DNA from 2 places in the Variovorax sp. LG9.2 genome. Region 1 is predicted to be linked to the other one. Evidence: predicted binding sites of a transcription regulator. Region 1 holds the regulator's gene; the other holds the start of a gene.
What was found. The regulator sigma-54, encoded in region 1, starts transcription at its own class of promoters, with help from an activator protein. The targets are predictions, from matches to a motif close to TGGCANGNAANCTGCTTT.
Positions count from the first base shown of each region.

Region 2: QN413_RS08715 (CmpA/NrtA family ABC transporter substrate-binding protein) is a predicted target of sigma-54. The motif match lies at 2,833-2,850, and genes of this name have one in related genera.

Region 1 is NZ_JASJXB010000028.1:10,773-15,924, reverse strand. It holds gene lptA (lipopolysaccharide transport periplasmic protein LptA) at 1-664, shown strand, start outside; gene lptB (LPS export ABC transporter ATP-binding protein) at 664-1,443, shown strand; gene QN413_RS21510 (RNA polymerase factor sigma-54) at 1,577-3,190, shown strand; gene QN413_RS21505 (hybrid sensor histidine kinase/response regulator) at 3,200-4,990, opposite strand; gene QN413_RS21500 (THUMP domain-containing class I SAM-dependent RNA methyltransferase) at 5,015-5,152, shown strand, end outside.
Region 2 is NZ_JASJXB010000006.1:177,437-182,588, forward strand. It holds gene QN413_RS08700 (alpha/beta hydrolase) at 1-354, shown strand, start outside; gene tsaD (tRNA (adenosine(37)-N6)-threonylcarbamoyltransferase complex transferase subunit TsaD) at 317-1,351, opposite strand; gene QN413_RS08710 (nitrate- and nitrite sensing domain-containing protein) at 1,427-2,713, shown strand; gene QN413_RS08715 (CmpA/NrtA family ABC transporter substrate-binding protein) at 3,063-4,307, shown strand; gene ntrB (nitrate ABC transporter permease) at 4,318-5,152, shown strand, end outside.

The DNA.
Region 1 (5,152 bases):
CGGCACCGGCCTGCCGGCGCATGCCGAAAAGGCCGACCGACTGAAGCCGATGAACATCGAGTCGGACGCGCTGCGTTACGACGACCTGAAGCAAACCAGCGTTTTCACCGGCAAGGTGTTCGTCACCAAGGGCACGATCGTGATTCGCGGCGCCCGCATCGACGTGCGCCAGGACCCCGAGGGCTACCAATACGGCGTGGTCACGCCCGAGCCGGGCAAGCTGGCTTACTACAAGCAGAAACGCGACGCCCCGGGCGACGAGTGGACAGAGGGTGAAGCTGATCGCATCGAATACGACAGCCGCGCCGACAACGTCAAGTTCATCGGCCATGCCGTGATGCGGCGGCTGATCGGCACCAAGGTCAACGACGAAACCACCGGCCCGCTGATCGTCTACGACCAGAGCAACGACACCTTCACGGTCAACGGTTCTACCTTGCCGCCGGACGCCAGCGTCGCGGCCGGTGCTTCGGGTGGTCGCGTCAGGGCGGTGCTCACGCCGCGCGCTCCGGCGTCGGCAGCCGGTGGCGCCAAAGCGGCTCCGCCTGCGTCCGGTCCGGGCTCGGGTTCCAGTGCCGCGCCGGCCACGACGGTGCCCGCCACCCCCGCTGCAGGCTCCGGCCTGCGCCAGAGCACCACGCTCGGCGGAGAACCGCGCAAGTGATCGAAAACGCAGACACGATCGACGTCGGCAGCCGCCTCGAAGCGCGCGGCCTCAAAAAGACCTATGGCAGCCGAACGGTCGTCAAGGATGTGTCGCTCGGCGTGCAAAAGGGCGAGGTGGTCGGGCTGCTCGGCCCGAACGGCGCCGGAAAAACGACCTCGTTCTACATGATCGTCGGGCTGGTTCGCGCCGACGCGGGCGAGATCACCATCGACGGCGAGCCGATCGCGCACATGCCGATCCACAAGCGCGCGCGCATGGGTCTGAGCTACCTGCCGCAGGAGGCGTCGATTTTCCGCAAGCTCACGGTCGAAGAGAACGTGCGGGCCGTGCTCGAGCTGCAGCTAGACACCGACGAGTCCGGCAGGGCGGTCCCGATATCGAAGGCACGGATGGAAGAGCGGCTGAGCGAGCTGCTGAACGACCTGCGCGTCGAACATTTGCGCAACTCGCCGGCGTTGTCGCTGTCGGGCGGCGAGCGGCGGCGGGTCGAAATCGCCCGTGCGCTCGCCACGCAGCCGCGCTTCATCCTGCTGGATGAACCCTTCGCCGGCATCGACCCGATTGCCGTTATCGAAATCCAGCGAATCATCAGTTTTCTCAAAGAGCGCGGCATCGGCGTGCTGATCACCGACCACAACGTGCGTGAAACGCTGGGCATCTGCGATCACGCTTTCATCATCAGCGACGGGCAAGTGCTGGCACAGGGCACGCCTTCGGAGATCGTCGACAACGCCGAGGTACGACGCGTCTACCTCGGCGAACACTTCCGGATGTGAACTTGTTGCTCGCCCCCAGGTCGTCGCGCACTGCGTGTCGCTTCTTCCACCCCCTGACCGGGGGCAACACCAACAGCCCGGCAAAGCCGGTTCTGCGGTGTTTCTTGAACAGAGTGTGTCTGGCAGGCTGTCCGTGAAGCAAGGTCTTTCTCTTCGTGTCTCGCAGCATTTGGCGCTCACGCCACAGCTGCAGCAGTCGATCCGGCTTTTGCAGTTGTCCACGCTCGAGTTGAGCCAGGAAGTCGAGCAGATGCTCGACGACAACCCGTTCCTGGAGCGCACGGCCGAAGAAGCCGCACGCGAAGAGTTCGGCATCGACGTGTCCGACGCGCCAGCGCCGCGCGAAGAGCACGACAGCGACCGCCAGAGCGAGAGCGACGGCGAGTTCGCGCCCAGCGCGCTCGCGACCAGTGCCGACGGCGCCAGCACCGCGACCACCGCCAGCGAGACCGAAGCGCCGGCCGCCGAGATGTCCGACCAGGAGCCCGACTGGGGCGGCGACGGCACGGTCGAGATGACGCCGGACGATGGGGAATGGGGCGGCGAGGCGCCAGCCAGCAGCAACAACCTCGGCCCGAACGACGGCAGCGAGCGCACCGACGCCACCGAGCTCGCGCGCAGCCAGGAGTCGCTGCAATCCTTCCTGCACCGACAGGCACTGAGCCTGCGGCTGAACGAAAACGACCAGGCCGCACTGCGTTTTTTGATCGAATCGTTGAATGACGATGGCTATCTCGAAGACTCGTTGCCAGCGCTGGCATCGGGCCTCGCGGGCGATGACAACGACCAGTTCGACGGTCTCGTCCACCACTTCCAGGTGGCGCTCGGCCTGCTGCAAAGCCTGGAGCCGGTCGGCGTCGGCGCACGCGATCTCGGCGAATGCCTGGCAATCCAGCTGAAGGCGCTCGCCCATGAGAACGAGACGGCCGAAGAAAAGCAGATCCGCAAGACTGCGATCCTGATCTGCAAGCAGCCGATGGAGCTGCTCGCGCGGCGCGACTTCAAACGTCTGGCCACGCTCACACGCAGCAACGAAGAAGAAGTGCGCAGCGCGCTGCAGGCGATCGCCAAGCTGGAGCCCAAGCCGGGCCGCCGCTTCGTCGATGTCGAGCGCAACATCGTGGTGCCCGACGTGATCGTCACCCGCACCGGTCGTGGCGCAACGCTCAAGTTCCGCGTGATGCTCAACCCCGACGTGATGCCGCGTCTGCGCGTGCACGACATCTACGCCGGCGCGCTCAAGGCGCACAAGGGCGAGGGCAGCCAGGCGCTGTCGCAGCGGCTGCAGGAGGCGCGCTGGTTCATCAAGAACATCCAGCAACGCTTCGACACCATCCTGCGGGTGAGCAACGCCATCGTCGAGCGGCAGAAGAGCTTTTTCGTGCACGGAGAACTCGCCATGCGCCCGTTGGTGCTGCGTGAGATCGCCGACGAGCTGGGCTTGCACGAGTCGACCATCAGCCGCGTGACCACGGCCAAGTACATGTCGACGCCTTACGGCACGGTCGAGCTCAAGTACTTCTTCGGTTCGGCGCTCGGAACCGAAACCGGCGGCAATGCATCCAGCACGGCAGTGCGAGCGCTCATCAAGCAACTCGTGAGCGCCGAGAGCATCAAGAAGCCGCTGTCGGACAGCCAGATTTCCGACATGCTGAAAGAGCAGGGGATCGAATGTGCGCGGCGCACCGTCGCCAAGTACCGCGAAGCGCTGCGCATCGCACCGGCGAATCTGCGCAAGGCGCTGTAAGGCGTCGGTTTACCGCCGCGCCTGCAACAAAATCCCGCGCAGCTCCGCCGGCTGCACCGGCTTGCGCAACGCATGCCAGCCACGCTCGCGGGCCAGGTGCAGCGTCGCTTCATCGATATCGGCCGAGATCAGCGCGATCGTGAGCGACGGCTTTTGCAGTTGCAGGCGTCGCGCCAGGTCGATACCGTCGAGCTTGCCCGGCAAGCGGATATCGCACAGCGCGACGTCGATGGCCTGCAGGTCGGCGAGCGCCAGCGCCTCGGCCGCGCTCTCGTAGATGCGTGGCAGCGCCTGCCATTGGCGCAGCAGGGCCGCGAGGCTGTCGGCCACCACAGCGTTGTCTTCGACCACCAGCACCGCCAAGCCGGGCGCCAGCGGCATGGCGTCGAGCGCAGCGGTGCTGGTCGCCGCCGCGGTCGCGGCGCGTGCCGTGCGGTCGGGGTGCGCATCGCGAGGGGCCGATGGCAGCGTGAAGCCGAACACCGAGCCGCGTCCCGGCAGCGACCGCAGCGTGATCTGGACCCCCAGCCGCATCGCCAGGCGCCGCACGATGGCCAGCCCCAGCCCGTGCCCACGCTGTAGATTGCGCTCCACGTTCCCGACCTGCTCGAAGTCGCCGAACACCCGCTCCTGCGCTTCGCAAGCGATGCCGATGCCGCTGTCGCGCACCTCGATGCGCCAGCCGTCCGGCCGGCGCCGACAGGCCAGCAACACGCGGCCATTGGGTGCGAACTTGACAGCGTTGTCGACCAGATTGGCGACGATGCGGCGCAGCGCCACCGTGTCGGTCCACACGATGGCTTCGGCCGGGCAACGCACCCGCACCCGGCCGCTGCCTGCCTGCCGTGCGAACTCGTTCAGCAGCGGTGCGAGGGCGACCGCGGTCAACGTGAACGGGTCGGCAGCGGCCTCGATGCGACCGATTTCGAGCAGCTGGTTGGTCAAGCCTTCGAGCGCCTGCTGTGCCCGTGACAGCGCATCGACGGAGCCTTGCACCACGGCGGCGCTTTCGCCGGCGCGCAGTTGCTGCCGCAGCACTTCGGCCTGCAGGCCCATCGCCATCACCGGCTGCCGCAGGTCGTGGTTGGCGGCTGAAAAGAACCGGAGACGCTCGGCCTGCGCCTGTTCCGACGCGCGCAGGCCAGCCAGCGCCTGCACGCGCAGCGCGCTCTCGTTGTGGCGCAGGCTGATGTTTTCTTCGAGCTGGCGCGAGCGCTCCGACACCAGCTTCCACACCATCGCAAGCAGGCCGATGCCGAGGACCGCCGCCGTCACCATCACCGGCTGGCCGTAGGTGAGGCTCATCACGATCATCGGCACCAGCAGCAGCGAGATCGCCAGTTGCATCGCGGGCGTGTGATACGACACCGAGAACGCCGACGACAGCGTCATCGCCATGATGACGACGGCCAGCAGCAGTTGCACCACCGGGTCGGTCGGACTGAACAACAGTACGCCTGCCGCACCGTGCGCGGCCTCGTGTACTGCGATGCGAAAGGTGTGCAGGCGGAGCGCAGGCTGCAGGTTCTCGGGCGTCAGCGAGCTGGGCAGCACTTGCGGAAAAAAGCCGCGCCATGCGGTGCTGGCGGCGATCATGGTGATCCAGATAAGCGCGTGCGATACCGAATACTGCCAGGCGAAGAGGGCTGCAACGCCGCAGTCCAGCAGGAACTGCACGGCCAGCATCGGTCCGGTGGGCTGGGCGCTTAGGCGCAGCACTTCGCACTGCACTGCAAAGCGCACGGCCGGCGACGGAGCGGCCTGTGATGAGGGCGACGCGGGGGCGGACGGGGAACTCATGAGCACGGCCACTATAGTGGGCGGGTGAACGATCTCTCTCTCTTTTTGCCTTGCGCCGCCGGCGTCGAGGAACTCCTGGCGCAGGAAGTCCATGCGCTGACCGGCCGTGTCGGCCAAGACCTGCTGACACTGCGCGGCGGCGTGCGGGTCCGGGCCGAGTGG
Region 2 (5,152 bases), on a different contig from region 1:
GCCCCGACAGGCCCCGCGCCCGACGAGGAAGTCGACCGCCAACTCTGGCCTTGGCTGCAGCAATATGCCAGCGCGAAATCTGCCGAAAAGCTGCCGCCGCTCTACCTCGGCTTCGGCTTGGCGGACCGCTTCGCTTCAAACCACCGGCTGCTGGCCGATGCGCTGCCGCAAGACCGCGTGTTCACGACGGAAGGCGGACACGACTGGCCGCAATGGTCGCAACTCTGGCGCAAGGTGCTGGATGTGTTGCCGCTGCCTTCCAGCGTCGGTGCCGACGTCGGCGCTCGACCTGTACCCCGCGGCGTTCCGGCCCACGCTACGTGGTCAGCGACGCCATTGGCCATCGCGGCTTGACGTCGAAGGCGTAGCGCTCGCTCGCCTCTTCCAGCCCCGACTGCAGCCGCATGGCCGCAGCCATGGCAATCATCGCGCCGTTGTCCGTGCACAGATGCAACTCCGGGTAGTGCACCCGCACACCGCGCTTCGCGCACGCCGCATTCAGCTGCTCGCGCAATGCGTGGTTGGCACCTACGCCACCTGCCACCACCAGCCTGTCGAGTCCGCTTTGGTCCAGTGCAGCCATTGATTTCTTCAGCAGCACTTCGACGATCGCAGCCTGTGTCGACGCCGCGAGATCGGCCTTGCGCGCTTCCAGTTCGCCTCCCAGCTTTTTCGCTTGGGTCATTACGGCGGTCTTCAGCCCCGCGAAAGAGAAATCGAGGTCGCCACTGTGCAGCAGTGGCCGCGGCAGCTTGAACGCCATCGGATCGCCCTGCTCTGCCAGCTTGGCCAACCACGGGCCACCGGGATAGGGCAAACCCATCAGCTTGGCGCTCTTGTCGAACGCCTCGCCCGCCGCATCGTCGATGGTTTCGCCGAGCAGTTGGTAGCGACCCACTCCGTCGACCCGCATCAGTTGCGTGTGACCGCCCGACACGAGCAGTGCAACGAAAGGAAATTCGGGCGGATCGGCGCTCAGGAACGGTGAGAGCAAATGCCCCTCGAGGTGATGGACGCCGAGCACCGGCTTGCCCAGCGCCGCGCCCAACGCACAGGCCACGCCCGCTCCGACCAGCAGCGCGCCCGCCAGCCCCGGCCCCCGGGTGTAGGCGACGACATCGATCTCTGCGAGCGAGCGCCCGGCCTCGGCCATGACGCCCTGCGTCAGCGGCAGCACGCGCCGGATATGGTCACGACTCGCCAGCTCGGGGACCACGCCGCCGTAGGCCTGGTGCATGGCGATCTGGCTGTGCAACGCATGCGCCTGCAACATCGGCAGTGCCGTGCCCTGCGATTCGACCAGCGCCACGCCGGTTTCGTCGCATGATGATTCGATTCCCAATAAAAGCATCCAGCGAGTTTAGGGTGGTCCCCATATCGGGGCACGGATGTTGCTGGATGCCCGTCAGTTCCTATTGCCCCACACATGAATTCAGGATTGAGCTTTCTGGTCGCAGCCAGGCGATGCGAAATCGATGAGCTAGAGCAGCTGGCGCGTACCAGCGAACTGGTCAGCACCATCGGCCGGCTGGTTCACGCGCTGCAGCGCGAGCGCGGGCTTTCCAACGTGCTGCTCGCCTCGCAAGGACGTCGCTTCGCGGCGCAACGCAGCGCCCAGATCGGTGAATGCGGACGCTTCGAACGCGAGGTTCGGGTCGCGTTCGACTTCCTCGAGAGCGAAGGCCGGCGTGCGGGCAGTGGCACTCGCCTGTTCAGCCGCATCGCCTGGGTGCTGCCCGGGCTGGACGCCCTTCCCACGCTGCGTCGCCGCGTCGGTGCGCTGGAAACCAGTGCTGCAGAAGCGACAGCGGCCTTCGCGAAGCTGATTGCCGGCCTGCTGGCCGTGGTGTTCGAGGCGGCCGACGGCGCCACCGACCCAGAAATTTCGCGCCTGTTGGCGGCGATGTTCAACTTCATGCAGGGCAAGGAGTTCGCCGGCCAGGAGCGCGCCTGCGGTGCCGCGGCTTTTGCGACGGAACAGAACGATCCGCTGCGCCAGCAGCAGTGGCTTCAGCTCATCGCCGCGCAGGAGCGCTGCTTTCACGTGTTCGCCGACTTTGCCGGGCCGGCAATGAGCCAGCTCTGGCGCGAGCGCGAACCGGACGCCGAACTCGCCGAACTTGAACGTTTGCGCCGAATCGCATGCGCCGCGCCCGCCGGCGTGCCGCTCGACCCCGAACTCAGCGCGGTCTGGTTCGACTGCTGCTCACTGCGCATCGACGCCATGAAGGATGTCGAAGATCGGCTGGCCGCGGATTTGCGCGACCTGTGCTGCGACAAGACGCTGCAGGCACGCGGAGAAGCCGAGTCGTACGAGGTCCTGCTCGAGCAACTGGCCGGAGAGCCTGACACAGCAGCCACCGCTTTTTTCGACGAACCGGGCGCCGAGCCTGGCCCGCAAGTAGCCGGTGGCGGACTCACTTCCGCCGCAGCGCCGTACGGCCATCAGCTCGAACGCTCGATTCTCGAGATGATGCAGGAGCAGGCGCAACGCCTCCAGGCCATGAGCGACGAACTCGACGCCGTGCGTACCGCCCTGAACGAACGCAAGCTCGTCGAGCGCGCCAAAGGCTTGTTGATGGCGCATCGTCGACTGACTGAGCCCGAGGCGCACCAGATGCTTCGGCAAACCGCGATGAACCAGAACCGGCGGGTGGTCGATGTCGCCGAATCAGTGCTTTCGATGGCCGACTACCTGCCCATCGGCAGCTGAAATGGTGCATTGCACAAACGAAGTGCGAAATTGCAATTTCGGATGAAATCTTCTCCGAAACCAATCTCAGCCTAGCTTCAATGCTATCGATTGAGTAGCAATCACAGTGGCCGCAATGCTGGCACGCTGCTTGCACTCAGCTCTCGCATAGACCAACGACGGTCTTCAGGCAGGCGACATCCAATGGCGGGTGTCGCCGACCCAACGGACAAAGGCGTCCTTATCTGCATGCGCTCGCTTTCGAGCGGCACATGCGCGGTGAGGACGCCTTTTTTGTTTTTCGCTTTGCCGTTTGTCTTTGTCTTTTGGCCTTGTTCATCCTTTTCATTTTTTCGGAGTTCGCCCCTCAATGACCGATCTGCTTAAAACGAAGCTCAGTCGCCGCAAGATCTTGCAAGCCGCCGCCCTCGGCGCGGTCGGCCTCGACCCGGCTTTGCGTGCCGCCGTCTGGGCGCAAGGCTCCGACAAACCCGAGAAAGAAGAAGTCAAGATCGGCTTTATCCCGCTGACCGACTGCGCCAGCGTCGTGATGGCATCGGTGCTCGGCATCGACAAGAAGTACGGCGTGAAGATCGTGCCGAGCAAAGAGGCCAGCTGGGCCGGCGTGCGCGACAAGCTGGTCAATGGCGATCTGGACTTCGCCCACGTGCTCTACGGCCTGGTCTACGGCGTGCACCTGGGAATCGCCGGCCCCAAGAAGGACATGGCCGTGTTGATGACGCTCAACAACAACGGACAGGCCATCTCCCTGAGCAAGAAGCTGGCTGACAAGGGCGCGGTCGACGGCCCGTCGCTCGCCAAGATGATGGCCAGCGAAAAGCGCGAATACGTCTTCGCGCAAACCTTTCCAACGGGCACCCATGCGATGTGGCTCAACTACTGGCTAGCGGCCAACGGCATCAGCCCGATCCAGGACGTCAAGTCGATCGTCGTTCCGCCTCCGCAGATGGTGGCCAACATGCGCATCGGCAACATGGATGGCTTCTGCGTGGGCGAGCCCTGGAACCAGCGCGCCATCATGGACGGCATCGGCGTCACGGCCATCACGACGCAAGACATCTGGAAAGACCATCCGGAAAAGGTGCTCGGCACCACCGCCGAGTTCACCAAAAAATACCCCAACACCTGCCGCGCCGTAACGGCCGCGATTCTGGAAGCGGGCCGCTGGATCGACACCGGTCTGCAGAACAAAAACAAGATGGCCGAAACCATCGCCGAAAAGAGCTACGTCAACACCAGCGTCGACGCCATCAACCAGCGCATCCTCGGCCGCTACACCAACGGCATGGGCAAGAGCTGGGACGACCCGAACTACATGAAGTTCTACAACGACGGCGCGGTCAATTTTCCGTACCTGTCGGACGGCATGTGGTTCATGACACAGCACAAGCGCTGGGGTTTGTTGAAAGAGCATCCGGATTACCTCAAGGTCGCGACGGAGATCAACCGCATCGACCTCTACAAGCAGGCCGCCACGGCCAGCAAGACGCCGGTGCCCAAAGACACGATGCGCACCAGCAAGTTGATGGACGGCATCGTCTGGGATGGCAAAAACCCGAAGGCCTACGCCGACGGCTTCAAGGTTCACGCTTAAGGAGCACAGCATGGTCAGCGCCGTCTTTCACTCTCCGCTCGACGCTTCCGCCGCAGTCCCGCTGCCGGCGAATGCGGCCGTCGCAACAAGCCCGGTGCGTGCGCCCGCTGCGACCCCCAGTGGCTCGGCATCGGGCGTGCGCAAGCCGCTCGACCTGCGCAAGTTCTGGATGCGCGTGCTGCCGCCGCTCGCGGGCTTCGGCATCCTAGTGCTGATCTGGGAACTGATCGCCGTACGAAGTGCCGGCACCTTTCCCGCACCGTGGGAAACCTGGCTGCAAGCGGTCAAGGTTTTCAGCGATCCGTTCTACAGCAACGGACCCAACGACCAGGGCGTGGGCTGGAACGTTCTCGCATCGCTGCAACGTGTCGCGGTGGGCTTCGGCCTGGCGGCGGCGGTCGGCATTCCGGCGGGCTTCGCGATCGGCCGCTTCGAGTTCCTGGCGCGCATGTTCAACCCGCTGATCAGCCTGCTGCGGCCGGTGTCACCGCTGGCCTGGTTGCCGATCGGCCTGCTGGTGTTCAAGGGTGCCAATCCTGCGGCCATCTGGACCATCTTCATCTGCTCGATCTGGCCGATGGTGATCAACACCGCCGTCGGCGTGCAGCGCGTGCCGCAGGACTACATGAACGTCGCCAAGGTCTTGAACCTGAGCGAATGGAAGATCATCACCAAGATCCTGTTCCCCGCCGTGCTGCCCTACATGCTGACCGGCGTGCGCCTGGCCGTCGGCACCGCCTGGCTGGTGATCGTCGCCGCCGAGATGCTGACCGGCGGCGTCGGCATCGGCTTCTGGGTCTGGGACGAGTGGAACAACCTGAACGTGATGAACATCATCATCGCGA